One region of the Lysinibacillus sp. AR18-8 genome, then DNA from elsewhere that is predicted to be linked to it. Evidence: predicted binding sites of a transcription regulator. Region 1 holds the regulator's gene; each other region holds the start of a gene.
What was found. Region 1 encodes LexA, which represses DNA repair genes until DNA is damaged. Its sites were predicted from a motif close to CGAACATATGTTCG; they were not measured.
Positions count from the first base shown of each region.

Region 2: BFM98_RS03035 (carbohydrate kinase) is a predicted target of LexA. The motif match lies at 6,988-7,001, and genes of this name have one in related genera.
Region 3: parE (DNA topoisomerase IV subunit B) is a predicted target of LexA. The motif match lies at 1,786-1,799, and genes of this name have one in related genera.

Region 1 covers NZ_MDGU01000005.1:106,238-117,464, reverse strand. Annotated here, with positions in the region: gene BFM98_RS04095 (sensor histidine kinase) at 1-904, shown strand, start outside; gene BFM98_RS04090 (response regulator transcription factor) at 879-1,511, shown strand; gene BFM98_RS04085 (HAD family hydrolase) at 1,557-2,204, opposite strand; gene tkt (transketolase) at 2,314-4,308, opposite strand; gene BFM98_RS04075 (DUF896 domain-containing protein) at 4,436-4,669, opposite strand; gene BFM98_RS04070 (GNAT family N-acetyltransferase) at 4,857-5,390, shown strand; gene BFM98_RS04065 (DJ-1/PfpI family protein) at 5,392-5,925, shown strand; gene BFM98_RS04060 (helix-turn-helix transcriptional regulator) at 6,024-6,215, shown strand; gene def (peptide deformylase) at 6,208-6,783, shown strand; gene BFM98_RS04050 (YneB family resolvase-like protein) at 6,811-7,476, opposite strand; gene yneA (cell division suppressor protein YneA) at 7,473-7,787, opposite strand; gene lexA (transcriptional repressor LexA) at 7,954-8,571, shown strand; gene BFM98_RS04035 (gamma-glutamyl-gamma-aminobutyrate hydrolase family protein) at 8,679-9,401, opposite strand; gene BFM98_RS04030 (prepilin peptidase) at 9,435-10,187, opposite strand; gene BFM98_RS04025 (hypothetical protein) at 10,252-10,944, opposite strand; gene BFM98_RS04020 (PilN domain-containing protein) at 10,941-11,227, opposite strand, start outside.
Region 2 covers NZ_MDGU01000004.1:315,757-326,983, reverse strand. Annotated here, with positions in the region: gene trpB (tryptophan synthase subunit beta) at 1-1,190, shown strand, start outside; gene trpA (tryptophan synthase subunit alpha) at 1,187-1,978, shown strand; gene recJ (single-stranded-DNA-specific exonuclease RecJ) at 2,120-4,450, shown strand; gene BFM98_RS03050 (adenine phosphoribosyltransferase) at 4,474-4,986, shown strand; gene BFM98_RS03045 (MarR family winged helix-turn-helix transcriptional regulator) at 5,027-5,485, opposite strand; gene BFM98_RS03040 (MFS transporter) at 5,670-6,920, shown strand; gene BFM98_RS03035 (carbohydrate kinase) at 7,034-8,125, shown strand; gene BFM98_RS03030 (pseudouridine-5'-phosphate glycosidase) at 8,130-9,044, shown strand; gene BFM98_RS03025 (RelA/SpoT family protein) at 9,250-11,227, shown strand, end outside.
Region 3 covers NZ_MDGU01000006.1:19,742-30,968, reverse strand. Annotated here, with positions in the region: gene parE (DNA topoisomerase IV subunit B) at 1-1,765, opposite strand, end outside; gene plsY (glycerol-3-phosphate 1-O-acyltransferase PlsY) at 2,327-2,929, shown strand; gene BFM98_RS04840 (HesB/YadR/YfhF family protein) at 2,949-3,239, shown strand; gene BFM98_RS04835 (spore germination protein) at 3,427-4,971, shown strand; gene BFM98_RS04830 (Ger(x)C family spore germination protein) at 4,997-6,196, shown strand; gene BFM98_RS04825 (hypothetical protein) at 6,201-6,434, shown strand; gene BFM98_RS04820 (GerAB/ArcD/ProY family transporter) at 6,466-7,614, shown strand; gene metA (homoserine O-acetyltransferase MetA) at 7,654-8,589, opposite strand; SAM riboswitch class I at 8,713-8,824, opposite strand; gene BFM98_RS04810 (nucleotide excision repair endonuclease) at 9,028-9,399, shown strand; gene BFM98_RS04805 (hypothetical protein) at 9,454-9,840, opposite strand; gene BFM98_RS04800 (TrmB family transcriptional regulator) at 9,863-10,645, opposite strand; gene BFM98_RS04795 (TSUP family transporter) at 10,771-11,227, shown strand, end outside.

The sequences.
Region 1 (11,227 bases):
CCCTCTAGGTGGCATCATCATAGTTAGCCTGTTTATACTTAGCTTCCTGTTTGCCAGCTGGATCAGTATGACTGCAAGGGCACGAGAAGCGCAGGCAACACGAATAGTGAAACAACTGATCGAGCCTGATTTTGTTTTTCCTAAAAAACAAGCTCTTCCGAAATCGTTAAAAAAGGCACTTGTCCAAACGAGTGAATTAATTGATACGCAACGTAAAAGTTTACAGCGTTTGTCCAATGAACGGGCTGAGGCCAATGATAAAATTATTCAGGAGCGTATTATTGCTGAACGCCAACGACTAGCTAGAGAACTCCATGATTCTGTGTCACAGCAACTATTTGCTGCCTCTATGTTACTATCTGCATTAACTGAAAATGACGAACATGCTACTAGCTTAAAACAGGTGGAGAAAATCGTTCAGCAGGCACAGCTAGAAATGCGTGCATTACTGCTACACTTACGGCCTGTAGCTTTACACAATAAAACATTGGCACAAGGCTTAGAGGAATTGATTATTGAACTTCAGCAAAAAGTTTATTTCCATATAGAATATGAATTAGAAGAAATGGCCTTAACTAAAGCAGAGGAAGATCATTTATTTCGTATTGCACAGGAGGCACTTTCCAATACGCTGCGTCATGCCAAAGCAAGTGAGGTGGAATTACTTCTTGTGGCACGAGACGACTTAGCTATTTTACGAATTCAAGATAATGGTTTAGGCTTTGATGTGGAGGAAGATAAATCCACATCATACGGTTTACAAAATATAGCTGAACGAGCAGTTGAAATTGGCTGCACCTATAAAATTGTATCAGTGCCTGGTGAAGGAACAATTGTAGAGGTTAAAATTCCTTTACAAAAGGAGGAGGTCAATGTCGATGATACAAGTGCTCATAGTGGATGATCATGAAATGGTACGGATTGGTGTGTCAGCCTATCTTTCAGCACAGCCAGATATTACGGTTGTAGGTGAGGCTGAGAACGGTAAAGAGGCTGTGGAACGTGCCCTAGCGCTAAGGCCTGATATTATTTTAATGGATAATGTGATGCCTGTTATGACAGGAGCAGAGGCAACAGTGGAAATATTAGCAGCATGGCCTGAGGCCAAAATCATGATGGTGACTAGTTTTTTAGATGATGATAAAGTATATCCTGCCTTAGAGGCTGGCGCGGTAAGCTATATTTTAAAAACATCTAATGCCAAACAAATTGCAGATGCTATTCGAAAAACGATGGGTGGCGAAACGGTATTAGAGCCAGAGGTCACTTCCAAAATGATGCACCGCATGCGCCACGGCAATAGTACGCCACTATACGAACAATTGACTGAACGTGAAATGGAAGTATTATTGCTAATGGCCCAGGGTAAAGCCAATCAGGAAATCGCTGATGAGCTATATATTGCCTTGAAAACGGTAAAAACACATGTTAGTAATATTTTAGCAAAGCTAGAAGTTCAAGATCGTACTCAAGCCGTCGTCTACGCCTTCCAAAACGGACTTGCTAAATAATCCTACATAAAAAAACTGCATGCTGACATGCAGTTTTTCGTGTTTTTAGAGGTATTTTAGGAGATCATTTACATGGTCCGCAATATATGTAGGCTCTTCATTTTTTAATTCTTCTAGCGACCCAAAACCATATGTCACACCGATGGCATCGATTTGATTTTCACGAGCCCCTATCAAATCATATTTTCGATCCCCAATCATAATAAATTGCTCTTTTGGATAGGAATCAAGTTGTTGAAGTACCTCTGCAATAATCTCACCTTTGGCAGAACGTGAACCATCTAAGTGACTTCCTACGACAAGATCGAAATAGGACTCTAGCTGAAAATACTTTATGATTTGTTCCGCAAAGACAGTTGGTTTTGAGGTGGCAATAGTTAGTATATATCCTTGTTGCTTTAAATGAGCTAACAAAGCTGGAATATCTTCATATAGTTTATTTTCAAACATTCCCCTTTCCGTAAATCGTTCTCGGTAATCTCTAATTGCTTGCGTTATTTGTGTATCATTGAATCCATAAATTTCTTGAAAAGATACTTGTAATGGTGGTCCAATGAATGGTTCCAGTTCGTCCAAATCATTCACCATGACGCCCGCCTTCTGTAAAGCATGTTGCACTGATTTAGTGATTCCTATTTTGGGATCAGATAATGTTCCATCTAGGTCAAATAACACAACTTTATAGTTCTTCATTCGCTCACCCTTTTTATGGAGTTTTCACATACTGTGTTTGCTGCTAAAAAAAGTACCACAACACTCAGTTGATGTTTAAATCGCTGAGTATTGTGGTATTTGTTGTAAATTATAGTGCTTTCACTTTTGCTACTACGTTTTCAACAGTGAAGCCGTATTTTTCCATTACTAATTCACCCGGAGCAGATGCACCGAACTTATCAATTGCTAGAACATCGCCTTCAAAGCCAGTATATTTATGCCAACCGAATGATGCCCCCATTTCAATTGCAAGACGTTTTGTAACAGCTTTTGGTAGAACAGATTCTTTGTAAGCTGCGTCTTGTTTTTCGAAGCGATCCATAGATGGCATAGAAACAACTGCTACATCTATACCGTCTGCTTTTAATGCTTTTTGTGCTTCGACAGCAAGCGAAACCTCAGAGCCTGTTGCAATTAAAATAGCATCTGCCACTTCTTTTGCAGCTGGAGACACTGTGTAAGCACCCTTTGCTACGCCCTCACGTACTGTTTCAATAGAAGCGTCAAGAACAGGTAAGTTTTGACGAGATAATACAAGAACAGTTGGTGTTTTTTCTGCTGCTACTGCAAGCTCCCACGCAACTGCTGATTCATTTGCATCCGCAGGGCGAATAACAGATAGGTTTGGCATTGCACGTAATGATGCAAGGTGTTCGATTGGTTCATGTGTTGGACCATCTTCCCCTACTGCAATCGAATCATGTGTGAATACATATGTTACAGGAAGACCCATTAATGCAGATAGACGAATTGCAGGACGAACGTAATCAGAGAATACGAAGAATGTACCACCGAATACATTTAAACCACCGTGAAGAGCCATTCCGTTCATAGCAGCACCCATTGCAAATTCACGAACACCGAACCAGATGTTACGTCCAGCATAGTCGTCTGCTGAGAAATCTCCTGCACCCTTCATCGTTGTTTTATTGGAGCCAGCAAGGTCAGCTGAACCACCAAAGAATGAAGGTGTTTTCTTCGCAATAGCATTAATTGCATCGCCTGAAGAAGAACGAGTTGCTACAGATTTACCAGCTTCATATACAGGTAACTCAGAAGCAAAGTCTTCTGGTAATTCACCATTCATCGCTTTCTCGAATTGAGCTGCTAACGCTGGGAATTCTTCTTTGTATGCAGCAAATTTTGCATTCCAAGCTTCCTCTGGTTGTGCGCCTTGTACTTCAGCAGCCGCATTAAATGTATCGTAAACTTCTGCAGGAATTTGGAATGGTTCATGTGCCCACTCATAGGCAGCTTTCGTTAAGACAACTTCATCTGTACCAAGTGGTGCACCGTGAGAATCTGCTTTACCAGATTTATTTGGAGAACCAAAACCAATCACTGTTTTCACTTCAATTAATGTTGGCTTGCCAGTAGATTTTTTGGCTTCTTCAATGGCTGCATTAATAGCATCTACATCTGTACCATCTGCCACTTTTAAATAATTCCAACCATAAGATTCAAAGCGTTTTTGAACGTTTTCTGAAAATGACTTTTCTAAGTCACCATCTAAAGAAATATCATTAGAATCGTAAAGCACGATTAATTTTTCAAGTTTTAAGTGACCAGCTAATGAAATCGCCTCTGCTGCTACGCCTTCCATTAAGTCACCATCGCCACATAACGCAAATGTGTAGTGGTCAACAATGTCATGACCTGGTTTATTGTAAGTAGCCGCTAAATGGCGCTCAGCCATTGCCATACCAACAGTCATAGCGATTCCTTGCCCAAGAGGACCAGTTGTTGCCTCTACCCCTACTGTATGACCATATTCAGGATGTCCTGGTGTTAATGAATCCCATTGGCGGAAGTTTTGAATTTCTTCCATTGGTAAACCATAGCCTCCAAGGTGAAGTAAGCTGTATAAAAGCATTGAGCCATGACCTGCTGATAGTACAAAACGATCACGGTTAAACCATTTTGGATTTGCTGGATTATGGCGTAATTGTTTTGTCCAAAGCGTATAAGCCATTGGCGCTGCTCCCATTGGTAAACCTGGGTGACCAGAATTTGCTTTTTCAATAGCATCGATTGACAAAGTTCGGATAGCATTAATTGCTAAAAGATCCGCGTGTTGAGTCATTATATTGTGACATCCTTTCTCGTCCTATATATTGTTCTTTTACAGTTTAGTCAACATTGCTTTAGAAAACAATGCTTTTTGTTATACTATTTGCGTTTTCATACATACTTTATTGAATTGTGTCACATTAATTTAGAAATTTATTTTTTTGTGCTTGTTTTACCTTCTCAGGAGTTACATCATTTCCTTCTGCATCGACCACTTTAACGTTTTCAATCGTATCTCGCATCGTTGCTCTAAACGTATCTAAATACTCCTTGCGAAGCGCTGTGCGCTCCTTTGCTTCTTCCTCTGTTAATTGTCCGCTTTTCGCTTTAGCAGATAATTCATTAATTCGGTTAATTTTTTCCTTTGATAACATGGTTACACACCTTTCAGTACCTAGCTTAATGACCTCAGTATGCAAAGTATAGCATGGTTTCCCTTAAAATGCAGTTATACCAACCCTTAAAAACACTTCTTAGCCATTATTTACATGACTTCCAGAAGTTAGAGGTGTATAACTAATAATAAAAGGAAAAATTTGATAGATAATAGGAGGAGCTATCATGAACATCACAACACCTAGACTACTTATTCGAACATTTGAAGCCCAAGATTGGCAGGCTGTTTATAGCTATATGTCCGATAAAACGGTCATGCACTATATGCCAGAGGGTGTGTTGAATGAAGATCAGGTTCAAAATTTCGTAACAGAGAATAGCAACGAGCAAGCAAAACATTTCGCCATTGTTTTACGTGAACAACAGCGAGTCATTGGTCATCTTGTTTTCCACAAATACTTTGGCGACCATACTTATGAAATTGGATGGGTTATGAATCCTGCCTATCATAATCATGGCTATGCTTCTGAAGCTGCTCTGGCCCTATTAGATCACGGCTTTAATAAAATGAAACTTCATCGAATTATTGCCACATGCCAGCCAGAAAATATCGCTTCTTACCGAGTCATGGAAAAAATCGGAATGCGCCAAGAAGGATTTTTCAAAAAATGCATTCCTCATGGAGAGACTTGGTGGGATGAATACTATTACGCTATTTTAGAGGAAGAATGGAACACTCAAAAGGTAAGAGGTGTATGAAATGAAGAAAACTGCGGTGTTATTATACCCACAATTTAGTGAATATGAATTGAGTGTTGCTTTGTCCATATTAATGCAAGGCGGTAAACCCATCATCACACTTGGATCGAATACCAAACCTATCAGAGGAGAATCTGGTTTAAATTGTATAGCTGATTTATCCGTGAATGAGGTAGAGCTTGACGATATTGATAGTCTACTATTACCAGGCTGTATGGATATTTCTACATTACAACTTGAAGAGAGCTTACTAGACTTCATTCGTCTTCTATCTGCAAAAGGAGGAATGATTGCAAGTATTTCTAGCTCCCCTTACCTATTAGCAAAAGCAGGGGTCTTAAAGAACAAAAAATATACAGTAGGACTACCTTTAGATGGCATGGAGCAGTTAGGGTGCTTTGAACTTCATAACTATTCAGATGAACTAGTGGTACAAGATGGAAATATCATTACAGCAAGAGGAAGAGGTTTTATTCCTTTCGGTATTTGTTTCGGGCATGCGTTAAAGCTAAATTTTGATGAAAATTGGTATTAAGTGATGATTTAAAACCCAAATGTCCAATTAGTTGGACATTTTTTAATTCTTATCTTACGATATATGTCTAATACTTTGGACAAAATGGAGGGATCTTTCTGAAGAACATCATCAAAATTTTAAGAAAAAAATTAGGCATAACACAAGCTGCTCTTGCAAAAGAGTGTGGAGTTGTGAGACAGACCATTAATAGTATTGAAAATGATAAATATGATCCGACCCTAGAATTAGCTTTTAAGATTGCTAAGGTTCTCAATAGCCGTATTGATGAGGTGTTTATCTATGACTAAATTTCACCCGGATTATATGATTACAATGAAGGATTTTGTGAAAGAACACTCGGCAATTTTAAGAAAACAAACTCAAGAAGTGTCGATACCAGTGACAAATGAGGACCGAAATACCCTCCTAGCCATGCTGCAATATCTGAAAAATAGCCAAAATCAAACGCTAGCAAAAAAATATAAGCTTCGCCCTGGAAGTGGACTCTCTGCTAATCAAATTGGCGTAGATAAACGAATGTTTGTTGTACTCTTTGATGACCAAGAAATGATGCTGATTAACCCTAAAATAATGAGTCATTCCCTTAATATGATTTATCTACCGGAAGGAGAAGGCTGTCTATCTGTAAATCGACCTGTCCCTGGTTTTGTACCGAGATATGAGAGAATTAAAGTCAAAGCTTACGACATCGATGGACATGAAATCATTGTACAGTTACAGGGCTACGGGGCCATCGTTGTACAGCATGAAATCGATCATTTAAATGGCATCATGTTTTATGACCGAATAAATAAAGAGCACCCTTTCCAACTGCCAAATCATGTTATCATCGAAAGCTTATCTTCCCTTCAGTAGTTTTTACAAAAAAAATTAGCAGGAATATTATTTTCCTGCTAATCTTTCTTGGTGTTCTTGGAAACGACGATGTACAGTCGCCTTACTTACCTCAAAGCCTAACCCTCTAAGCGTTATAGAAATTTCTTCAAAGGTAAATCCACGTTTGCGTAGCTTCACAATTTCGTCTACAGGTAGATCTTTTCGCTCCTGCCCCTGCGGATTACCTCGATTCGATAAATTATTTTCTGGACGATAACCGTTTTCTACAGCACGTCGCATACCTCGTCGAATTTTAGCATTATGGATTCTACGTTGATATTCCTCTACAATCGCTAAAATCTCAAGCAGCATCGTATCCATTTCATTTAATTGGACTGGGCCTGCATCACGCATAGAAAAAACATCAGTTGCTGACTTTTGTAATAAATGTAATACAGCCATCCTTGCATTGCCTCGTCCTAAACGAGTTTCATCTTGGACAAAAAGAGCATTAATGTTCTTATCTTTTATAAAATCAAGCATTTCTAGCAAGCCTTCACGTTCTACATCATAGCCACTATGTTGATCTTTAAACACGCCCTTCACCGCATAGCCTTGCTCTTTAGCATAGCGCAGCAACTCTTCCTGCTGGCGCTCTAATGAGGAGCTTTGTGTTTCTTTTTCAGTACTTACGCGACAATAGACAACAGCCGATAGTTGATTATTTATCATTGTTCATTTCTCGCAATTTCGATAGTATTGATGGGACTGGCTTGATCACTCACTACAGGAATAACTAGAGATTTTCCCGCTACAATTTTAATATCTGCTAGTTCATTTTCAGTTTTTACAAGCTTTATCCAATCATCAGTACTCATTTTACCACGATATTGCTCGGCTAACGACCACAAGCTATCCCCATGTTCGATTTGAATTTCTGCGTAACTAACTTTTCCTGGATCAGTAATGTAAAGGTATGCTGCAAATAATAAACAAGCTCCTATTAAAATTGAGATATGTGTGTTTTTCTTCAACCATGTCATAATCATTACCCCTTTTCAAGAATGTTTGTTCGGAATGTATGTTCCCATAATAAAGCGAACAAACGTTTTTGTCAAACACTTTTCGAACCTATGTTTGCATACATGTTCGCATTCTGTTATACTATCAAATAAGAAGAATGATTTTAGAAAAAAGAGGTGAGCACTCATGAAAAAAGTTTCGAAAAGACAAGAGGACATTTTAGCTTTCATTAAGGAAGAGGTACGAGCTAAAGGATATCCGCCATCAGTACGTGAAATTGGTGAAGCAGTTGGACTTGCTTCCAGTTCAACTGTTCATGGACATTTAGCTCGATTAGAACAAAAAGGCTTTATTCGTCGAGATCCAACAAAGCCACGTGCAATTGAAATTTTAGAGCCTGAAGAATCCATTCAAAAACAACAGGTGATCCATGTCCCACTTGTCGGGAAGGTTACAGCTGGTTCTCCAATTACAGCAATTGAAAATATTGAAGAATACTTCCCATTACCCGATACGTATGGCACAAGTGAAGATCAATTGTTCATGCTAGAAATCATGGGGGAATCAATGATTGAAGCTGGGATTTTAGATGGAGATTTAGTCATTGTAAAACAAAAGGCAACAGCTAATAATGGGGATATTGTTGTAGCTATGACAGCTGAGGATGAAGCAACTGTAAAACGTTTCTTTAAAGAGAAAAACCATTTCCGTTTACAGCCTGAAAATTCTTCTATGGAACCAATTATTGTCGATCAAGTTTCTATTTTAGGACAAGTTGTAGGTCTTTATAGACGTGTACATTAACGATTAAAGCAGATTTTGAGGATTATGTTCCTTCTAAGAGCATGTATCCTCTTTTTTACGCAAAAAAAGAATCCACATACGATTGGATTCTTTGTACAATGCCTCTTCTAAGCTTCCTTCTTAAATTTTATGCTCGCTTCAATAAAGGCTGAAAATAGCTTTTGAGCACTCTCATCTCCTGCTATGGCTAGTTCCTCAGGATGCCACTGAACAGCTAAGCAAAATGGCATCTCCTCATGAACTACCGCTTCGATAATACCGTCGTTAGATTTTGCCGCTACTTTTAATTTTTCTGCTAAAACATTCACCGCTTGATGATGAAATGAATTCACTGCTATTTTCTCTTGTTCAACGATAGTCGCTAATAGATTGTCAGCAATAACCTGTACAGTATGGGTAGCTACAGCTCGACCTGATTGCTGCATATGTTGGAGTAACTTGGTACTAAAGTGATCACTATCAATATCCTGATATAAGGTACCACCTAATGCAACATTTAGTATTTGAATTCCTCGACAGATCCCGAAAATAGGCATCTTACGTTGGAATGCGGCTTCAATCAATGCTAACTCAATCGTATCTCGCGCTGGATGAATTTTTCCAAGCTTTAATGAAGGCTCAGCCCCGAATAGAAATGGATGCACATCATGACCACCAGATAATAATAAACCGTCTGTGAGGGCTAAAATCTGGGCTGCCTCTTCTTCTACTCCAATTGGAATAATCAGTGGAATTCCACCTGCTTCAATGATACTTTTGCTGTAAGCAACATTTAATCGAGAGGATAAATCATCCTCTACAAAGGCTGTAATACCAATAATCGGTTTCACTTGCTTCCCTCCACATTCTTGAAAATTGCACAATTACCAAAAGCCTAGATACCAATTAATTAATACATCGCCATAGAAATAAACAATAACTGCGGCCAATGCAATAGATGGCCCAAACGGAATGGGTGTTTTTCTCCCCTGTTTGTTTTTCGATAACATGGTAATCCCGACAATCATACCAATAACTGCAGCTAAAAATAGCGTTAACAGTGTATCAATCGTACCCAGAACGAGACCAATTAAAAAGAATAATTTAATATCGCCTCCACCCATGCCACCGTTTGATAGCACAGCAATGATATATAATATGCCAAAACCAACCACAGCACCCACAAGAGAGTCCCACCACGGTGTTAATGGTGACAGCACTCGTCCAATAGCTAGCAAAGGTAAAAAGAATACTAACACCTTATCTGGAATTAGCATATAGGCTAAATCTGATACAACGATAATAATTAATAAAGAGATAAAAAAGAGTGCTACTATCAATTCTATGCCCCAGCCTAGCTGCCAATAAGCAAAGGCAAATAATACACCTGTCATTAATTCTATGACTGGGTAAACCCAAGAAATTTTATTGCCACAACCCCGACATTTTCCTCCTAAAAATACATAAGACAAAACTGGTACTAAATCAAGCGCCGTCAGTCGTCTCTGACATTTTGGACAATGTGAAGGAGGATGTACAATCGACTCCTTCTGTGGTACACGTAAGCCAACTACATTATAAAAAGAGCCAAAGACAAGTCCAAATAAAAAAATAAAGATCGTATAAGCCATTTCCAATTTTATGTCCTCCTAAACCAATAGGCGCCCATACAAATGAAGTATGGTGCGCCTATCAATAAAGTTATTGTTGTTCTTCGTAATAGAACGTCGTCACTTGCACTGTTGCCTTTAACGTAAGATCTGCATCTTTCTCAAGCTGTGCCTGCTCTCCAGGCAATTTAAATTCAATCTTATCGGTTTTCATGACACGCTCTAATTGTTCAACCTCCTGTAAAAAGCTTTCAAGAGAATTAAAATCAAGCGCACCCACCTCTAATATAAAAGTAACAAGCTTTAAATTAGTTGGTAAAGAGTCCTTCGAAAGAGATGCAATCGGTGTAGTAGTCTCCTTGTTCTCCTGATCACCATTGACCTCTGCTTCAGCCTGCTCCAACATATTAAGATCATTCGATACATCTGAAGGTGTCACAGTGCCGTCCTCACCTTGAACCGTTAAAGACAGTACACGAGTTCCTGTCACCTCTTCAATCTCAGCTAAATCAAGAATAATCTTTTCAACGGCTCTTGTTACAGGTAGCTTTTGTCTTAAGGCTAATATATTGATAGTAGGCTGTCCCTGCTCTTTGTCTAATTGTGCTAGTTGTTCTTTGACACTAGCTAATTCTTGCTGCACCTGCAATACATTCCTCTCTTTTTCATTCACTTCATCCAATTTTGGTGAAAGCAAATAATAATACAGCGCAAATAAAATAGCAGCTATCAGCGCCAGTAACAAGATCATAGATGAATTTTTACTACTCGTTAATTTATTCATGAGCGTCGTCCTCCAGCTAAATACATAAAATCGATTGTCGCTGTAATGGACACTGAATACCGCGGTACTTCTTTAAATTTTTGTTGGGGTGTTAACACCCTTTGTTCACCTAGCTCTATTTCAAAGTTTGAGACAGTGTTAATTTGAGCATCTGTAAAATAGCTACTCATTAAAAGTCGCTCCACATATTTCGATATATCTGTCATCGTTTCAAAATCCACTTCAATATTCACCGAGTTCTCTCCGAAAACATAGCTACGTAAATAGGATTGAGTTGGTAATA
Region 2 (11,227 bases), on a different contig from region 1:
GTGTACCGACAAAAGAAGGGCGTTTTGGACAATTTGGTGGTCGGTTTGTGCCCGAAACATTAATGACAGCCTTGCTTGAATTAGAAGCTGCTTATGAGCAAGCATTACTAGACCCTGCATTTACAGAGGAGCTGTCCTATTATTTAGAAGACTATGTTGGCCGCGAAACACCGCTCTATTACGCAGAAAATTTAACGAAGGCGCTAGATGGAGCAAAGATTTATTTAAAGCGTGAAGATTTAAACCATACAGGTGCACATAAAATTAATAATGCGATTGGGCAAGCACTTCTAGCCAAACGCATGGGTAAAAAGAAAATCGTTGCTGAAACAGGAGCTGGTCAGCATGGTGTGGCAACAGCTACTGCATGTGCATTATTAAATCTAGAATGTGTTGTATTTATGGGAGCAGAAGATATAAAACGTCAGCAGTTAAATGTCTTTCGTATGGAGTTGCTTGGCACAAAGGTTCAATCGGTGGAAAGTGGTTCTAAAACATTAAAGGATGCTGTGAACGCTGCCCTACGTTACTGGGTGACAAATGTTGAGGATACACATTATATTTTAGGCTCTGCCTTAGGTCCTCACCCATTCCCAAAAATTGTTCGGGACTTTCAGCGTGTCATTGGAGTAGAAACAAGAAGGCAAATCGTGCAAAAAGAGGGGCGTTTACCTGATGCAGTTGTTGCCTGTATTGGAGGTGGCAGTAATGCAATCGGTATGTTTCACCCATTCGTTGATGATGAATCAGTTGCCTTATACGGTGTTGAAGCAGCAGGAAGTGGTCTTGAAACTGGGAAGCATGCTGCTGCCATCGCAGGTGGAAAATTAGGTGTATTACATGGCGCCTACATGTATTTATTACAGGATGAAAACGGCTTTGTCCAAGAAGCACATTCTATTTCAGCTGGGTTAGATTATCCAGGGAAAGGACCAGAGCATTGTTATTTACATGATATTGGTCGAGCTCAATTTGACTCCATCACAGATGCTGAAGCACTGGAGGCACTAAAATTATTAAGCCGAACAGAAGGGATACTGCCTGCACTTGAAAGTTCTCATGCTATTGCTTATACGGCAAAACTTGCAAAGACCATGGCAAAAGATCAGATCATTGTTGTGTGCTTATCTGGTCGAGGAGATAAAGATGTTCACACAGTTCGAGCAGCACTAGGGGGGGATGTAAAATGACAACTTTACAGCAAGCGATCGATCAGGCAAAAGCTGAAGGTCATAAAGCTTTTATACCTTATATCATGGCAGGTGACGGAGGGCTAGAGACCATTAAGCCAACTATTTTAAAACTGCAGCAATTAGAGGTAACAGCTATTGAAGTAGGGATTCCTTTTACAGATCCTGTTGCCGATGGTCCAACAATCGAACGAGCAGGAGAACGTGCACTCAAAGCTGGTGTGACATTAAGAAACGTGTTGCAAACACTCGCGTCATTTAGAGATGAAATAACAGTGCCTCTCGTAGTCATGACTTATTTCAATCCAGTATTAGCATATGGCTTAAAGTCTTTTGCGCAAGCCTGTGTAGCTGGAGGAGTTAAGGGATTAATTGTACCAGATGTCCCATTGGAAGAGAGCGAGTTGTTACGTGATGCATTAAATCCATATGGCATTGATGTGGTACAGCTTATCTCATTGACAAGCCCTCCAGAGCGTATAGCACGCATCGCAGCAGCTAGTCAGGGTTTTGTTTATGCAGTGACCGTTAATGGGATCACAGGAGCAAGATCGCGTTTTGCCGATAATTTAGAACAGCATTTTGCAAGCTTACGTCAAGCAAGTCCAATCCCTGTGCTTGCAGGCTTTGGTATTTCAACACCAGAGCAAGTGAAAAAGATGGGGGCTTTGGGAGATGGTGTAATTGTCGGTAGTGCCATTGTGACGGCATTGCATCAAGGAGATTTGGCAACGGTGGAAGCATTAGTAGCCGCCTCGAAAGGTATGTTAGAAAAGTCTACTCTTTAGAAGAGTAGGCTTTTTTGATGATGAAAGAAATGGAAAAGTGACGAATAGAAATTAAAAATCGATGGATAAAACTATCAATCTAACGGATAGTGCGCAACCTATAGAAATTCGGTATAATAGCTTTCGTAAGGAAGTGAGCAGATGATTCTATCGAAAAAAAGATGGCAGGTGGAGCGTCCTGACGCAACACTTGTACAAGCATTACAAAATGACTTACAACTTTCTGCGATTGCAGCAAAAATTTTAGCAGCACGAGGCTGCGAAACAACGGCTGAGGCAGAAAGCTTATTAAATATGTCTGAGGCAAATATCCATGACCCATTTCTTATGCATGGTATGGCTGAAGCGGTAGCACGAATTGAACAAGCACTAGAAAATGGTGAGAAAATTTTAGTGTATGGTGATTATGATGCGGATGGTGTGACAAGCACAACCGTTATGTTACATGTTTTACTAGATCTTGGAGCAGACGTCTCCTTTAAAATTCCGAATCGTTTTATCCATGGCTATGGTCCGCATGAAGCCCTATTTCGGGAGGCCTATGAAGATGGTGTACAGTTAATCATTACAGTGGATAATGGTATATCTGGAATTGAGCCTATTCGAGTAGCAAAGGAGCTTGGTATGGATGTCATTGTGACAGATCACCATGAGCCAGGTGAGGAGCTACCACCAGCAGATATTATTCTTCATCCCCGAATACCAGAAGGGCAATATCCATTTGGCGAGCTAGCAGGAGTAGGGGTAGCCTTTAAGCTGGCACATGCTCTTTATGGTGAACTACCAAGCCATCTAATAGAATTTGTGGCGATTGGCACTGTAGCAGATTTGGTTCCGTTGGTGGATGAAAATCGCTATCTCGTGAAGAGGGGCATACAAGAAATGCGTCGTTCCCTTAGTCCATGGGTACAAGCGATGTGTGACATAGCCAGTACAGAGCAGACGAAAATTACAGAAGAAACGATTGGCTTTTATTTTGGTCCACGATTGAATGCTGTTGGTCGTCTAGGTGAAGCAGCTCCTGGTGTCGAATTATTAATGGCGGAGGATAATGCTAAAGCAACCGCATTGGCAAAAAAGCTAAATGCCTGCAATACCGAGCGTAAAGATATTGTGAAAAGTATTACAGATGAAGCCATCGCACTGATTGAAGCAGATGAAAAAATCGGCAATTCCTTAGTTCTTGTTGTTGCTGGCGAGGGCTGGAACGCAGGTGTTGTAGGAATTGTAGCCTCACGTCTTGTTGAACTGTATTACCGTCCAACGATTGTGCTGTCACTCGATCCCGAAAAGGGCATAGCAAAAGGTTCTGCTCGAAGTATTGAAGGTTTTCATCTATATAATGAACTAGCTAAAAATCGAGATATTTTACCGCATTTTGGTGGACATCCTATGGCTGCAGGTATGACCTTATCATTAGAACATGTGGATGAACTACGTACTCGCTTAGATGCTCAGGCAAGAGCCTGTTTAACAGAGGAGCAATTAACACCTGTAGTGCATATTGATATACCGCTCAGCATAGACGAAATTTCAGCGGATGCTATTGAGGAAATTTCAACACTAGGACCATTTGGCACAGATTTCCCTAAGCCTGTGTATGTGCTGGAGGATGTAGAAATCGCCTCCATGCGTAAAATTGGAGCGGGCGAGAATCATATTAAAATGGAAATAACAAACGGCTATGATAAATTGGATAGTGTTGGTTTTAACAAAGGGCATTTACATGATGAATTAACGTATGGCATCAAAGTTTCCTTTATAGGCGATTTGCAAATTAACGAATGGCAGGGACGTAAAAAAGCCCAATTTATGATCGAGGATGTCCAAACTACAGAATGGCAGTTATTTGATATTCGTGGTATTCGTCAAACAGCTCGATGGCTGAATACGGTACCGAAGGACGTGGCCCGGTTTATCGCCTTTCGTCCAGAAACGATGACCTATTATCAATCATTAATCGGTGCACCTATTACACTGGTTGAACCAGCCCTTTCAAATATTGAACAAAGTGATTACATCGTGCTCTTAGACTTGCCACACAATGTTCAAAAGCTAGAGGACGTTTTACAGAAGACAGCCCCTTCGCGTATTTATGCTCATTTTTATATGCCTGACTCGCAATACTTCAGTGGTCTACCTACTCGTGAGCAATTTGCTTGGTATTATAAGTTCTTGAAAAATCGACCAGCCTTTCCGCTTGATATGCATATCGCAGATTTAGCGAAGCATACGGGGTGGCCATTAGATACACTAAAATTTATGACACAGGTGTTTTTTGAGCTTGATTTTGTTAAAATGGAGAGTGGACTGACGACTGTCAACGTGAATGCTCCAAAACAAGCACTAACAGAGGCACCGTCTTACAAACAACGTTCAGAACAGATTGAAATGGAGCAAAAGCTTGTCTATGCTCCTTATATAGAATTAAAACAATGGTTTGATGAACGTTTAACATCAGCGGACGAATAACGTTTCGTAGGAGGAGCAATAACATGGATTTAAAGCAATACGTTACAACGGTTGAAAATTGGCCGAAAGAGGGCATTACCTTCAGAGATATTACAACAATTATGGATAATGGTCCTGCATACAAATATGCAACAGACCAAATCGTAGAATATGCAAAAGAAGTGGGCGCTGAAATTATTGTTGGCCCTGAGGCACGTGGTTTTATTATCGGTTGTCCAGTTGCCTATGCACTTGAAATCGGCTTTGCCCCTGTTCGTAAACCTGGTAAATTACCACGTGAGGTAATTAGTGCAGACTACGGTCTTGAATATGGTAAAGATACGTTAACAATGCATCATGATGCAATTAAGCCTGGTCAAAAAGTTTTAATCTGTGATGATTTACTAGCGACTGGTGGTACAGTTGAAGCAACGGTTCGTTTAGTAGAACAATTAGGTGGTCAGGTAGTAGGCTGTGCATTCCTGATTGAACTTCTAGAATTAAATGGTCGCGAAAAGCTTGGCGATTTAAATATTAAAACACTTATTCAATATTAAGAGCATGGCAAAAAGCGCCCTACACTGTGGGCGCTTTTTTTTATACTTCCTCATAGGCTTGAATAATTTTTTGCATTGTTCGCAAGGTATCGTAGAAATCTGCGTATTTTTCGGTTCCAATATCCTCGATAATTCTATCTTGAATGCCTTGCCAAATAGGTGCTGCTTCATGCAGCTTTTCTAAACCTTTTTCAGTGAGCGTTATTTTTTTGGTACGAGCATCATTGGTATCTCGCTTTAACTCAACATAGCCATGTTGCTTTAATAGATTAATATTACGTGTTATAGTGGTTTGATCCAGTTGTAAAATTTCACCTAAACGGCTGATTGAGACAGCTTGTTGAAGGTCGATATGTACAAGCATTGAATATTGTGTAACTTTTAAACCTGTAGGCTGTAGCAGCTTATCATATAATTGTGTGACTACCCTTGTTTTTTTTCTAAGGTTAGCACAAACACAAATTTGTGTATAATCAATATTTTTAAGTTGATTCTTCATCGACAGTACTCCTTTAAGGGGATTCTACTAATTATAAGTATACACCCAATAACTAGAAATTACTTCTTGACAGCTTTATGAACGATTACTATGATTATACATGTATATACATATAAATGAAATAAGTAGACTTAAACATGTATATACATGTTTTGTAGTCTATCAAAGAAAAGAAGGTGTTGAGGTGAAGCGTGTTCATTATAGTTGGTTTATTTTAATCGTCACATTTTTCTCGATAATTGTCGCAGGAATTACAATGTCATCATCTGGCGTGTTTATCGACCCTCTTGAAAAAGAATTTCACTGGGATCGTTCAACCATTGCTTTAGCTTTTGCTGTAAGTTTGTTTTTATATGGCATATCTGGACCATTTATGGCTGCGTTGCTTGAAGTCATTGGCCTAAAGAAAATGATGCTAGGTGCTATGGCAACTTTAGTATTAGGAATGACTTTAACATTTTTGATGAGTGAATCCTGGCAGCTAATCGTTATTTGGGGGGGCATTATTGGTCTTGGAGCAAGTCTTTTTTTAACTGTCCTTAGCCCATATGTTGCGAATCATTGGTTTGTAAAACGCAGAGGATTAGCGGTTGGTATTTTAACGGCAAGTACAGCCACGGGCCAGTTAATTTTATTACCAGTTCTAGCTATCATTATTAAACACTATTCTTGGCGATGGGCTATCACATTAATGCTACTCCTTAGTATCATAATGTTTTTCATGATTGCGCTTTTTATAAAAAATAGACCTCAGGATATGGGGTTAACTCCTTATGGACAAGAGGAGGCTATAGAGGAACAACAAATACAGCAAAAGAAGAATCCAATAGCTATGGCTTTTAAAGGTTTATTTGAGGCAATTAAGGTTAAAGCATTTTGGCTCTTAGCAGGTAGCTTTTTTATTTGTGGGCTATCGACAAGCGGATTAATTGGTACTCATTTTGTTTCTTATTGTATTAGCTTTGGCGTTCCTTTAGTCACTGCCGCATCATTCCTTTCTTTTATGGGCATTTTTAATTTATTAGGTACAACTGCGTCTGGCTGGTTATCTGATCGCTTCGATAATCGGTGGTTATTGTTTTGGTATTACCTGTTAAGAGGCGCATCTCTATTATTGCTCCCTTATGCACTTGCACAAGGATCCTTTGTTTTATTAACGATTTTCACGATCTTTTACGGACTAGATTGGATTGCTACAGTGCCACCAACCATCAGTATTACACGACAAATTTTTGGTATGCAAAAAAGCAGTATTATCTATGGGTGGATATTTGCTTCACATCAAGCAGGAGCGGCGGTTGCAGCGTATGGTGGAGGGTTAATTTATAAATTTTTTAACTCTTATACATGGGCTTTTTTTCTTGCAGGAATGTTTTGTGCAATGGCCAGTTTATTCGTCATCATTGTTAAAAAACAAACACCTCAGCAAGCATAAACAAAAAAAGTTGAACCTCAGTAAGATGAGGTTCAACTTTTTTAATAAAGAATCTTTTGACATAACGCAAACAAAAGTTTATAATATAAACAAATATAATAAAAGGTGATGCTATGAATGAAAGAGAACAGGCGGTGCTTGCTTTAATTCGCCAGAATCCGTTTATGTCTCAGCAAGAAATGGCAGATGCAATGAATCTGTCGCGTCCTGTGCTTGCTAATTTAGTGTCTAGTTTAACGAAGCAAGGAAAAATTGTAGGTCGTGCTTATATATTACCCGAAGAAAATGAAATTATTTGCATCGGTGGAGCTAATTTAGACCGCAAATTCCATGTCAAGGGCAATGTTCAATTTGGAACATCTAACCCTGCCAGTTCTTCCTTTAGTGTAGGTGGCGTTGGTCGAAATATTGCTGAAAACTTAGGCAGATTAAACCACCAAGTGACGTTACTGACAACGGCAGGTAAGGATGCTGATTGGCAAGTGATCCAAGAGGCTTCGGAATCCTTTATGAATCTACGTTATGTAGAGCAGCTTGCAGAGGCTTCCACTGGTTCTTATACTGCCATCATGGATGAACAGGGTGAGCTAGCACTAGCTGTAGCAAATATGGAAGTTTACGACCTTCTGTTACCGAGCTTGTTGAAAAAACATGAAACAATGCTTGTAAACGCAGGCTGTTTTATTTTGGATTTAAACTGTCCAAAAGAAACAGTGGCGTATATCCAGCAAGTAGCCCTTGCTCGTGATATTCCACTTGTCATTGTGCCAGTATCTTCGCCAAAAATGAATCGACTACCTGAAACATTACAAGGCGTAACTTGGTTTATTTGTAACACAGATGAAGCGGAAACGATTGTTGGACATAAAATTGAAAACGCTACCCATTATGAAAAAGCTTTACAACAGCTCCTACAATTAGGTGCGGAGCATGTCATTATCACGGCTGGTAGCAAGGGCGTTTATGCAGCATCTACAACGATTGCCCCTTGTCATGTTGCCGCTAAAGTGATTGACAAAATTGAAGATGTGACAGGAGCAGGAGATGCCTTTGTCAGCGCTGTTATTCACAGTTGGCTGACTGGACAATCTTTTGAGACATGTATTGATGCTGGATTAACCAATGCAAAAAATACATTGGCATCTCCTTATACAGTAAGACCTGAATTATCAGTAGATTTGTTGAAAAATGAAATGGAGGAATAACAACATGAAAGAATTCATCGTATTATCAGAAGAAGTAAAAGCAGGACAAGCAAAAGGTCTACCAATCGTTGCGTTAGAATCAACAATTATTTCACACGGTATGCCATACCCACAAAACGTGCAAACTGCGCGTGAAGTTGAGCAAATTATTCGCGATAATGGTGCAGTCCCAGCAACAATTGCATTAATTGATGGAAAAATTAAAATTGGTCTATCAGATGAAGAACTAGAAATGTTCGGTAATGCTCAAGGTGTTGCAAAAGCTTCACGTCGTGACTTAGGCTACTTACTAGCAACGAAAAAATTAGGTGCTACAACAGTTGCAGCGACAATGATCTGTGCAGAGCTTGCAGGTATTGAAATCTTTGTTACAGGTGGTATTGGTGGTGTACACCGTGGTGCGGAAACAACAATGGATGTCTCTGCTGATTTAGAAGAATTAGCACAAACAAATGTTGCCGTTATCTGTGCGGGTGCAAAATCTATTTTAGACATCGGTCTTACATTAGAATATCTTGAAACAAAAGGTGTGCCAGTAGTTGGTTATGGTACGAATGAATTACCAGCATTCTACACACGTCAAAGTGGATTTGATGTAAACTTCCAATTAGATACGCCAGAAGAAATTGCAGCAATGCTATCTGCGAAATGGCAATTAGGCTTAAAAGGTGGCGCTGTCATCGCAAATCCAATTCCTGAGTCTGAAGCATTAGAGCATGCATTTATTACAAACATTATTGAAAAAGCTTTAGTTGAAGCTGAAGAGAATGGCATTCAAGGTAAAAATGTTACACCATTCTTACTTGGCAAAGTTAAAGAATTAACAGAAGGTAAAAGTCTTGATGCCAACATTGCATTAGTGAAAAACAATGCAGTAGTCGGCGCGAAAATTGCTGTAGCTTACAATCAATTACATTAATCAATTTGTCGAAACAAGGACTCTTTGTGACGTGAAGTCGCAGAGGGTCTTTTTTATTAAAAAGAAGAATATTTTTTCCATTTTTCGAACTGTTCACGAGATTAACTAAACTAAATGATACAGTCTCTTTACAATAGACCACAATATTTTATACAATTAAGTTTATATCTAATCTGAAAAATTTGACGAGCAAGGTGGACATGTTATGGCGAAAGAGCAAATTTTGACTCCTGAGGACGTTTTTGAGTTAGTCAAATCCTACATGAATGATGAAAATGTCGCATTCGTGAAAAAAGCATATGAATTAGCAAGGGATGCCCATATTGAGCAATTCCGTAGCTCTGGTGAACCGTATATTATTCACCCAGTACAAGTAGCAGGTATTCTAGCTGAATTACAAATGGACCCAGAAACTGTAGCGGCAGGTTTTTTACATGATGTTGTCGAAGATACGGATTTTACACGGGATGATTTGGTACGTGAATTTGGCGAAGAGGTGGCCGTGCTTGTTGATGGTGTTACCAAACTAGGGAAAATTAAATATTTATCTAAAGAGGCGCAGCAGGCAGAAAATCATCGGAAAATGTTTGTGGCTATGGCGCAAGATATTCGTGTCATCCTCATTAAGCTAGCAGACCGTCTTCATAATATGCGTACGTTAAAGCATTTACCTGCTGAAAAGCAACGACGCATTTCAAAAGAGACGCTCGAGATTTTTGCACCACTTGCTCATCGTCTTGGAATTTCGACTGTAAAATGGGAGCTTGAAGATACAGCACTGCGCTATTTAAACCCACAACAATATTATCGTATTGTCAGTCTGATGAAGAAAAAACGTGATGAACGTGAAGCTTATTTAGAAAATGTGATGGCTGAGATGAAATCACAACTGAATGAGGTTGAAATTGACGCAGATGTCTATGGTCGACCAAAACATATTTACAGTATCTATCGAAAAATGGTGTTACAAAAGAAACAGTTTAATGAAATTTATGATTTATTAGCCATTCGTGTTCTTGTCGATAGTATTAAAGATTGCTATGCCGTATTAGGTATTGTGCATACACTTTGGAAACCAATGCCAGGACGCTTTAAAGACTATATTGCTATGCCAAAACAAAACCTGTACCAGTCCCTACACACGACTGTTATTGGACCATATGGTGATCCGTTGGAGGTACAGATTCGTACAAAGGAAATGCACAAAATTGCAGAGTACGGGATTGCGGCGCACTGGGCATATAAAGAAGGCAAAAACGTTGATAATCAAAAGCAGAATGTCGACCAAAAATTAACGTGGTTCCGTGAAATTTTAGAATTTCAAAATGAATCTTCCAACGCAGAAGAATTTATGGAATCCTTAAAATTTGATTTATTTTCTGATATGGTTTATGTCTTTACACCTGAAGGTGATGTCATTGAATTGCCAGCAGGTTCTGTTCCTATTGATTTTGCCTACCGTGTTCATTCCGAAGTGGGAAATCGTACGATTGGAGCGAAAATCAATGGGAAGATGGTACCGCTTGATACACCATTAAAAACGGGCGATATCATTGAAATTTTAACTTCTAAACAATCCTTTGGTCCGAGTCGCGATTGGCTAAAAATAGCTCAATCCTCGCAGGCGAAGAATAAGATAAAGCAATTCTTTAAACGACACCTGCGTGAAGAAAATATTGTCAAAGGTAAAGAAATGATAGAAAAAGAAATCCGTGCTCAGGATTTCGATTTAAAGGAAACGATGTCCTCCGAAAACCTAAAACGGGTATGCGACAAATTTAACTATACGAATGAAGAAGATTTGTATGCTGCAGTTGGTGTAAATGGTATTACTGCGCAACAGGTCGTAAATCGTTTAGCTGAAAAACGTCGTAAAGAACGTGAGCAGGAAGAAGCACTAGAGAAAATTGAACAAAAAATGAAAAATCCAATTCCACAAAAACGTACGGAATCGGGTGTTATTGTAAAGGGTATTGATAATATGCTCATTCGACTTTCTCGTTGCTGTACGCCCGTTCCTGGTGATGATATTGTAGGTTTTATTACGAAGGGTAGAGGTGTTTCTGTCCATCGTGAGGACTGTCCAAATATTCAAATTGAGGATGAACAGGAGCGCTTAATTGAAGTGGAATGGGAGCATGGTGTCATTCCTGAGAAAAAGGAATACCCTGTTGATATTGAAG
Region 3 (11,227 bases), on a different contig from region 1:
GTTGGTCTGCATTCATCTCACCAAGACCTTTATAGCGCTGTAATATGTAACCCTTTCCAACCTTCTTGATGGCCTTTTGTAAATCACTTTCTGTCCAAGCATATTCAATGACTTCTTTTTTTCCAGTACCTCTTGAAACTTTATAAAGCGGCGGTAATGCGATATAGACTTTCCCAGACTCAATGAGTGGACGCATATAACGATAGAAGAATGTTAATAGCAACACTTGAATATGTGCCCCGTCCGTATCCGCATCGGTCATGATGACTACTTTATTGTAGGCAGAATCCTCCACCGCAAAATCCGTACCAACACCTGCCCCAATCGCATGGATAATCGTTGAAATTTCTTCGTTTTTCATAATATCCTGTAGCTTGGCTTTCTCTGTGTTGATTACTTTCCCGCGCAATGGCAGAATCGCTTGGAATGTACGGTCACGACCTTGTTTAGCAGAGCCACCCGCAGAATCACCCTCGACTAAATACAGCTCATTTTTTGCCGCATTACGTGACTGAGCTGGCGTTAATTTTCCAGATAGAATCGTACTACCCTTTTTGTTTTTCTTGCCATTTCGTGCATCCTCACGCGCTTTTCGAGCTGCTTCACGCACTTGCTGCGCTCGAATCGCTTTACGAACAAGAGAAGCTGATAACTCTGCATTTTCCTCTAGCACATACAAAATTTGCTCAGACACTACACTATCCACTGCAGAACGAGCCTCACTTGTCCCTAGCTTGCCCTTTGTTTGTCCTTCAAATTGCAGTAAATGCTCTGGAATACGAACAGACACGATCGCTGCTAAGCCCTCACGAATATCTGTCCCCTCAAGGTTTTTATCCTTGTCCTTTAACAAGCCAATTTTTCTTGCATATTCATTAAAGACACGCGTCAATGCTGCCTTTGCACCCGTTTCATGTGTACCACCATCACGTGTACGGACATTATTAACAAATGATAAAATTGTTTCTGAATAACCATCGTTATACTGGAAAGCGAACTCTACTTCGATTTCATCCTGTACGCCTTCCACATATTTCACTGGATGAAGGACATCTTTTTCCTCATTCAAATACGCAACGAAAGCCTCGATGCCATTCTCATAAAAGAACACATCGCTCTTGCCTTCCTCGCGCTCATCAATTAATTCAATTTTTAAGCCTTTTAACAAAAAGGCTGATTCACGTAATCGTTCTGCTAACGTATCATAATTGAATTTTGTGACAGAGAAGATCGTTTCATCTGGTAGGAAATGAACAAGTGTTCCTGTCTGCTTGGTCTGCCCAATATTTTCAAGTGTTGTGACAGGCTGTCCACCATGCTCAAAGCGTTGACGATACTTTTTACCATCGCGATGGATTGTCACCTCTAAAAATGTTGAGAGCGCATTCACAACGGAAGAACCAACACCATGTAAACCTCCACTTGTTTTATAGCCACCTTGACCAAATTTACCACCAGCGTGCAGCACAGTAAAAATAATCTCTGGTGTCGGTTTGCCCATTTTATGCATACCGGTTGGCATCCCACGTCCAAAGTCGCGCACACTCATACTTTGATCTTTATGAATTGTGACAATAATATGAGATCCAAAGCCAGCCAGTGCTTCATCCACCGCATTATCTACGATTTCATACACAAGGTGATGAAGTCCACGGCCATCCGTCGAACCGATATACATGCCAGGTCGTTTGCGTACCGCTTCTAATCCTTCTAATACTTGTATAGCGTCATCATTATAGACGCTAGGTGACTGTTTATTCGTCAAAAAAATTCCCCTCCAAAAAACAAACACATGTTCTATTTATGTTCTCATCCTAATAATAATAGCATTTCCTGTCAATAGCTAGCGACAGGTCCAATAAAATTTTAAAATTTGCTCACAGTTTTGATCATTTTTATTAATAGTAAACATCTTCAACAGTTGCTTAAAATTGGTATTTAAGCAAGACAGACTGCTTCTAGCTTCCATCATCATTTGACGCATTGAAGCCTACTTAGTTGCAAAATAAAGTTGTGAAGCTTGCAAATAGAAGCACACTACCTCGTGCCTTGCGATTAAACAGGATAAAGTTAGACTTCTATTCTACCAAAGGAATGAGCGATTGACAAAATTGCCATTTTGCCTATATTTTTATAAAGGTTTTAGCGCTTCCTACAAATTTATGTCTAAAAGCCTAGTCCTCGCTAATAGATTCGCTTTTGTATTGATTCAAGACTTCCGATGAAATCTCCTTCATAACATTGTAGATTAGCAAGAAAAAGTGTAAAATACTTGTTACAAACTATTAGTACCAAGTGATGGACTATGAATGAAAGGAGTCCAACTATGATCAATGGACTTATTATTTTATGTGCTTATCTAATCGGCTCTATACCTTCTGGATTATGGATAGGCAAAATTTTTTATAATACCGATATTCGTGAACACGGGAGCGGTAATCTTGGTGCAACCAATACTTTTAGAACATTAGGGAAAAAGGCTGGTATTATTGTTACGGTGATGGATGTCTTAAAAGGGACTGCCGCTGTCTTACTCGTGACACTTCCTGTTTTCTCTGATACTGCACTCCATTCTTTATTACTGGGTCTTGTCGCCGTTATCGGTCATATGTTCCCGATCTTCGCCAACTTTCGTGGTGGGAAAGCTGTGGCAACGTCAGCGGGTGTATTATTAGGCTATTCTTGGCCACTCTTTGTCCTACTATTTATTACCTTTATTGTGACATTAAAAATCACAAAAATCGTCAGCTTAACATCGATGATAGCCGCTTTAGTAGCGCTTATCTATGCAATCGTTTATTATTTTATTACAGGTGACTTTGCATTAGGCATCTTGGTAGCCTTTTTATTTACCTTTATTGTTTATCGTCACCGTGCCAATATTGCACGTATTAAAAACGGCACCGAACCAAAGGTAAAATGGCTGTAGGAAGAGAGGAGCATTTGAAATGAATATTGCATTGACAGATGAAGCCCTACAATGGTTCAAACATGAAATGGAAGTTGAACCTGGTGATACAATTCGTTTTTATGCACGTTATGGTGGCTCTAGTCCGTTTCATGAAGGCTTTTCGCTAGGCATGACACGTGAGGAACCTATTGCCATAGGTGTTCAGACAGAAATTGATGGTGTCATCTATTACATTGATGAGAAAGATCTTTGGTTCTTTAACGATCACAATTTACACGTTGATGTTGATACAAGTAAAGATGAATTACAATACGACTATCGTACATAAAGCAGTCTGTCCTTTCAATACATGAAAGGACAGACTGTTTTTTATTTATTACAAAACAAGACACACGAAAGTTGTAAGGGATGTGATATTGCTACAAATAGCTAGATTTTTCATATCTCTTTCGTTTATCTCTCAAATAAATTGTCCATTCTAAAGGTAATGAACGACCATTTGAGGAGGAAAACATATGTCCATGTCTAACAATAACGAGACCTCCCCATCCCATACAACGAACGATTTATTGTATACTTCCCTATCTAAAAATATAAAAATCATTCAACAGTCACTAGGGCATAGTAATGATATTATCATACGTGAAATTGCGATTGGAGAAACTGATCCCCATAGCCTCGCCATTATTTCCATTGATGGCTTATCGGATAAAACGACTATTTCTGATTCTGTTATCGATAAACTGATGGCAAATATTGAAGAAGAACAAGATATTGAAATAACAACAATTAACCAATATGTTCGGAATTCCTATTTAACGGTAGGCGATGTGACGAATATTGAGCATTTCACAACACTCTATAATGCCATTCTCAATGGTGAAACGGTTATTTTATTAGACGGTTTTGCTGAGGGGATTGTGACAAGTACAAGAAGTGCCAAGGATCGAGCAGTCACAGAGCCATCGACGGAATCCGTTATTCGCGGACCGAGGGAATCCTTTACAGAAACCTTGCGTACGAATACAGCGCTCATTCGTCGCAAAATAAAAAGTCCGAATCTCTGGATAAAATCACGCGTTATCGGTGATGTGACACAAACAGATATAGCAGTGATGTATATAAATGGCATCGCCAGTGACAAAATTGTAGCTGAAGTATTGGCTCGATTAGATCGTATTAATATTGATGGCATACTGGAAAGCGGCTATATTGAGGATTTTATTCAAGACTCAAAAAACTCTATGTTCCCAACCGTCTACAACTCCGAACGTCCTGATGTCATCGCAGGTGAATTATTAGATGGCAAAGTGGCGATTCTAGTTGATGGCACACCTTTTGTCTTAGTCGTACCAGCGCTATTTACATCCTTTTTACAATCAGCAGAAGATTATTATCAGCATTGGATGATTAGCTCACTTGTACGTATATTGCGTTTCTTTGGTATCAGTCTAGCATTAGTAGCACCATCCTTGTATGTGGCGATAACTACCTTTCACCAAGAAATGCTACCTACACCTATGTTAATTAGCATTGCTTCACAAAGGGAGGGCGTACCCTTTCCTGCAGTCGTTGAAGCTCTGATTATGGAGGTTGCCTTTGAGGTCTTAAGGGAAGCTGGACTTCGTATGCCTAGAACAATCGGTCCTGCGGTGTCCATTGTAGGAACTTTAGTTATCGGTCAGGCGGCTGTTGATGCGGGCGTCGTTTCCGCTGTAATGGTAATCATCGTAGCCCTGACAGCGATTTGTAGCTTCCTATTCCCTGCCTATGGCTTATCGAATACGATTCGTGTGCTACGTTTCCCATTAATGATTTTAGCTGCAATGTTTGGTTTATTTGGTGTTATGTTTGGCATTATGGTCATTATCCTTCATTTATGTAGCATTCGTTCATTTGGTGTACCTTATTTAAGCCCATTCGCACCGTTGGTATTACAGGATCAGAAGGATGCGTTTCTGCTGTTCCCGCGTAGAAAGTTACTTACACGACCTCGTTTGGTCAATCAAAAAAATATTGTTAGAGGACATAAATATATCAATGTAAAAAGCAGGAAATAACAACTGGATAAATGAGGAATGGAATATGGCAAAAATAAACTGGATTTGCTTACTATGTATCCTCACAATACTGTTAAGTGGCTGCTGGAGTAAGCGTGAATTAAATGAATTGGCCATAGTCGTAGCATTTGGCATTGACAAAATAGATGAGGAATATGAAATTACAGTTCAAATTGTTGATCCTAGTGAAGTCTCAGTGCGCCAAGCTTCCACTCAACGCTCTCCTGTCGTTAGCTATCATTCGAGAGGCGAGACCATCTTTGAAGCCATTCGGAAAATGACGACTATTGCAGCTCGAAAACCTTATTTTGCCCACCTTCAAGTGGTTGTATTAGGGGAAGATCTCGCGAAAGAAGGCATTAGTGATGCACTTGATTTAATTGTAAGGGACCATGAATTTCGTAAGGATTTCGACGTCATTATGTCTCACGAAGCAACAGCGAAGGAAGTATTAAATGTACTAACACCCATCGAAAAAGTTCCTGCAAATAAAATCTTGAATTCCCTTGATGTCTCTGAAAAGGCTTGGGGCTCCACAATAGCTGTTAATATTGATGAATTAGTCAATACGTTAACCAATAAGCATAAAGGGGCGTTAATTTCTGCTATTGAAGTTCATGGCGATAAGAAATTAGGTGTAGATCAAACAAATGTGCAACGTGTTAAAACACCTGTGCTATTACGTTATACAGGTTTAGCAGTATTTAAAGGGGATAAATATATAGGGCTACTGACTGAAAGCGAAAGCAAAAGTATTAGTTTTCTTAATGACAAAATTCAAAGTACGATAGAAATCATCGCCTGTCCTAATAAAGGGACCTTGTCTACTGAAATCACCCAATCCACTACAAAGGTGAAAGGGTCATTTAAAAACGGGAAACCGAAAATCGATGTCCATATTAATGTAGAGCAGAATGTTGGAGAGGTCGAATGTGATATCGATCTTACCAAAAATAAATCGATTGATTACGTTAATAAAAAAACAGCCCAGGGGATTGATGACCGCATTGAAAAAACAGTAGAGAAAATTCAACAGCAATATGAAGTCGATGTTTTTGGATTTGGGGATGCCCTACATCGGGCAGATCCAAAGCAGTGGAAAAAAATTAAGGATGACTGGACTTCCATTTTTCCAGATTTAGCAGTGGCTGTTCATGTAAAGGTAACAACCCAAGGTTCAGGTACGATGCAAAATTCATTATTAAACAAGCCAAAGGAGGAGTAATGAGATGGTACTAGCCGTAGCTATCTTGATTATTGCAATCATTGTTGCGCTTGTTTTTATTCCAAAGCTAAAAAAGCAACAGGATAGAAAAGCCATTATTGTATTCTCCTTTTTGCTATTTATTGGAACGGCTTTAAATATGGGGATTGCCCTTAAAATCCATATTCCTAGCCCATTAGATTTGATTACCTTTATCTTCACACCGATTAGGGATTACATTGTGTCATTCACAAAATAGAAAGATGGACTGAGAAACGGAGGGTAGCTTGATGGAAAAAGAGATAATTAGTTCAAGACAGTTTACAATCGTTACCTTTCTCTATTCTATCGGTACAGCGATTTTAATTATCCCTTCGAGTATTACTGGTGCCGCTAAGCAAGATGCTTGGATAGCGGCAAGCATTGGTGTTCTGCTCAGTTTACTGGTTCTAAAATTATTTTTAACACTGGCCAATCAAACACCGTCCCTAAACTTTATCGAGGCCAATGAAAAAATTCTTGGGCGTTTTTTCGGGAAAATCACAGCGATTTGTTTCCTGATTATGACCTTTCTTTCGGCTGGAGAATTACTTTATTTTATCGGTATTTTCATGAAAACGGAAGTTATGCCAGAGACACCGACATTAGCATTTGCCCTACTGTTCAGTATCCTTATTATGTATGCCGCTTATTTAGGGATTGAGACCTTTGCCCGTTCGGCAGAAATCCTCTTCCCATTGTTTATCTTTATTTTTATTTTTTTCGTCATTAGTATTACCCCTCAAATTACATTTGAGAATATTCAGCCTCTACTAGAAGCGACCAAAGCATCTATGTTTTATAGTATTGCACGCTTTATGAGTATCTTTTCCTTTCCATTAATTGTATTATTGATGCTCTATCCTACTGGCGTCAATGTACAGCCGTCTGCACAGAAAGGGCTATATATTGGGGCAATCCTTGGCGGAATCGTCTTAGTTACGTTGATTGTCCTATCGATTCTTGTATTAGGTCCTGAAAACACTGCATCAAGGACATTTCCTAGCTATGCCTTAGCGCAAAGAATATCTATAGGGAATTTTTTACAGCGCATAGAAATCATTATGGCATTTATGTGGATTACGTCTATATATATTCGTACATTTATGTATTTCTATACGACCGTTGTTGGCCTTGCACAAATTTTGAAGATTAAGGATCATCGTCCACTTATTATACCGATGGGTATAATTGTCATTGGACTTTCTCAAATTGTTCATCCAGATATTGTGCATTCTACTAATTATAATAATGAAATTTGGCCAATCTTTTCCTTTATTTTCACCATTTTATTACCTATACTTTTGTTGATTGTGGTAGTTATTCGCAATCGTAAATCCAAGGCTCAAAATAACGAAACACCTCAGCAGGAAACAGAAAATGACAATCAAAAAGTCTAATTTCTTCTAAGCTAGAAAAGAAATTAGACTTTTTATTAATTAAATATGATATTCGATTTCATCTACAAAATCCCATTCATATGGTGTTTCTTGGTAAACATAGTAGTTCAACCAGTTAGAGAATAATAGATGCGTATGGGCACGCCATGTATTCATCGGCACTTGTGTCGGATCGTCATTCGGGAAGTAGTTTACAGGAACGGCGATATCTATGCCCTTCGCCACATCGCGACTGTATTCATCGGCTAGCGTTGTCGCATCATACTCTAGATGCCCCGTAATCATAATATTTTTATTATCTTTTGATTGTACAATAAATACCCCAGCATCCTCTGAATAGGATAATAATCGTAGATCTGGATGATTGCGAACCTCGTCAATCGAAACAGATGTATAGCGTGAATGGGGCGCAGTAAATAAATCACTAAAGCCACGTACCAAATCTACAGTTAAATCTGTAATCACATGGGAATAGACGCCTGAGCATTTAGCAGAAAGCTCAACCTTCCCAATGCCATAATGATGATACAATGCAGCCTGTGCCCCCCAACATATATGTAGCACGGATGTCACATTCTTTTTAGACCAATCCATAATTTCTGAAATTTCCTGCCAATAGTTGACCTCTTCAAAAGCCATTTTTTCTACTGGCGCACCAGTTATAATCATACCATCATAGCGTCGGTGTCGAATCTGATTGAACGTTGTGTAGAAAAGCTGCAAATGGGATTTACTCACATTTTTAGACTCGTGTGTGGCTGTATTCAAAAAGGTAATATTCACTTGTAATGGTGTATTCCCCAATAAACGTAATAATTGGAGCTCTGTTTTTTCTTTTTCAGGCATTAAATTTAATATTAATATATTTAATGGACGGATTTGCTGTGTTTTCGCACGATCTTCTTCCATGACGAAGATTTTTTCCTCACGTAAATGTTCTCCAGCTGGTAAATTTTTCGGAATATTAATTGGCATCTTGCTTTCCCCTCTCTATAATCACTCTCTTTTAGCAAATCTTGCTTGCGTAGAATGCAATGAAATTAAAAAATCCTCCTCATTCCATACGAGATAGAATGAGAAGGATTTTTTTCACGTCCACTCTTATCTCTCAAAGGAAAAAATCCTTTGCTGGAATTAGCACCTTTCTAACGATTGTTAGAGGTTGCTGAAGCGTCATCGGGCCAAATCCCTCAGCTTCTCTTGATAAGATTATTTAATTATCTTGAATTGTAACACGAACTAGTTAGAATATCAATAATTCATAGAATATTTTGTGATTCATGTGCATGTTCCTTGCTCATTTGATGTACACTAAGCTTGCTATATGTGGTGTTTCTGCATTTAAAATTTATGGTAAACATGCCGTAATTATGTTACCATATACTTTTAGTAAGAGAGAGGAACGTGAATAGTTTGATTAAAATTGAATTTCCAAAACCAGATCTAGTAATCCGTCAACGTGAACAAGATTTAAAACCAGGTGATGTGCCAATCACACCTTACTTCGGTTTTATTGACTTCCATAAAATCACACGTGATAAAGGCGGCATTTTCTTATTCTATAATGACAAGAATGAGCTATTGTTTGTTGGGAAAGCACGTAAAATTCGTCAACGTATTAAAAAACATTTCGAGGATAATGTATCTCCGATGAAAAACCATCGTGATGAAGTGTTCAAAATTGAAGTCTATGAAGTAGAAGATCCAATGGAACGTGAAATTTACGAAACATATGCGATTAATACTTTCCGCTCTAAATATAACGTAGACAAAGTCTTTTATTAGGCATCACGTAAAGAAACCGAAATCTCATTTCTAAAGGGATTTCGGTTTCTTTTATCACATAATGGTCATACGATCAATTGGCGTACTCTGACCGTTTATTCGCAAATCAATGGTATCCAGCTCAGGATTCTTGACGGTGATTTTAAAAACATAGGGTTGTGCCTCTTTCCTTTGCTCGCTGCCTTCTTCTAACTGGATAATAAGCCTATTTCCCTCAGCTGTAATACTTGCCAATACATTCCCTTTTGAATAATAAACAAGGTAATATGGAGCATCCTTTTCATGCAATAGTTGTATTCTGTCATTAGAAACGATATTTTTTTGGACATTATCTGGGACAACCGTTAGCTCATGAATCGTTGGTGGATCGGTAGGTGGTGTAGCATTACAGGCTCCTAGCATTAGTAGGCTTATTAAACCTAGCAACACGAATTTTTTCAAGTAACTCCCCTTCCTTATACGACTATTCTAAGAAAAAAGCTTTACGCTCCTTAGCAATCCAGTCTTCTAACTCCTGATCATCACGTTTTACTAACCGATTGATGAGCACATCATGCCATATATAATCCTCTAACAAATAAATATGAACCGGATCATTGGTGATAAAGGCCGTCTCTTGGGTAGATGGAGAATGACCATAAATCATTTCCTGACCATCTATCGATAAGATAAACCAATGCGGTGTAGACGCTTTTTTTGTATAATGTGTGGCTCTATGCTGGTCAATTGAGGCGAGATGCTCTCCTACATACAACGTAATGCCATGAACAGGAACATGCAGCGCCACCTCTTGCAAATCTTCACGTAAGGCATCATACATATCTTCCCACATCGACAGCATCACTTTTTTCTTCGCCTTCTTTAGAAGTGACTGACAATAGTTGATAATGGATTCCTTGCCCTTCAGCATGACCACTTTAGGCTCAGCTTCCTGTACCTTTTCCTCTAATTTCTCTAATTTCCCGCTTATAGACGTAAAATTCGACTCCCAGCGCTGTTGCATTTGCTGTAAGAACACAGACACAGGCATTGCCGAATAGGTCGTTTGTTCTGCGGTCTCTTCTTTTAAAACGATGCCCTTTTCTACAAGGATATTTAAAATATCATACACTCTTGCACGTGGTATGCCAGAATTTTTACTAACCTGATAAGCACTGACATGACTTTGCTGAACAAGTGCCGTATAGGCCTTTGCTTCATATTCTGTAAAACCCATTTCTTTCAGCTGGGTGATTAATTCCTCCATGTAATCCCTCCATTATCTTTATTATAGGCTACCAATGTGAAGATTTGCCAATGAAAAAATGGGGTTTACAGCGCAAATAAATTTAGTTACTATTTCAGTAGTAACTAAATTTAAAGAGGTGTCATATGTTGTTTGAAATCGATGTACATATTCTAATACTATTAATTTCTTTTGGATTTCTGGCGGCTTTTGTTGACTCAGTAGTGGGAGGGGGCGGTTTAATTTCACTACCAGCATTACTATTTGTTGGGCTCAATCCAGCCGCTGCTGTTGCCACAAATAAACTAGCAGGAGCTATGGGCTCGCTCACTTCCTCTATTTCTTTCTATCGTTCTGGCCAGCTGGACATTCGCTCTGTCCTCAAATATTTTCCACTAGCATTTATCGGATCATTATGTGGTGCTTGGACTGTGCATCTAATTAATCCAGCATTACTAAAGCCATTAATGCTTGTTATGCTGGCAGTTGTTGGGGTATATACGATCTTTAAAAAGGATTGGGGTGCCGTCTCTACCGTAAAAAATCTATCTAAAAAACATTTGTTTTTATTTATGCTGCTATTATTTGCTATTGGTTTTTATG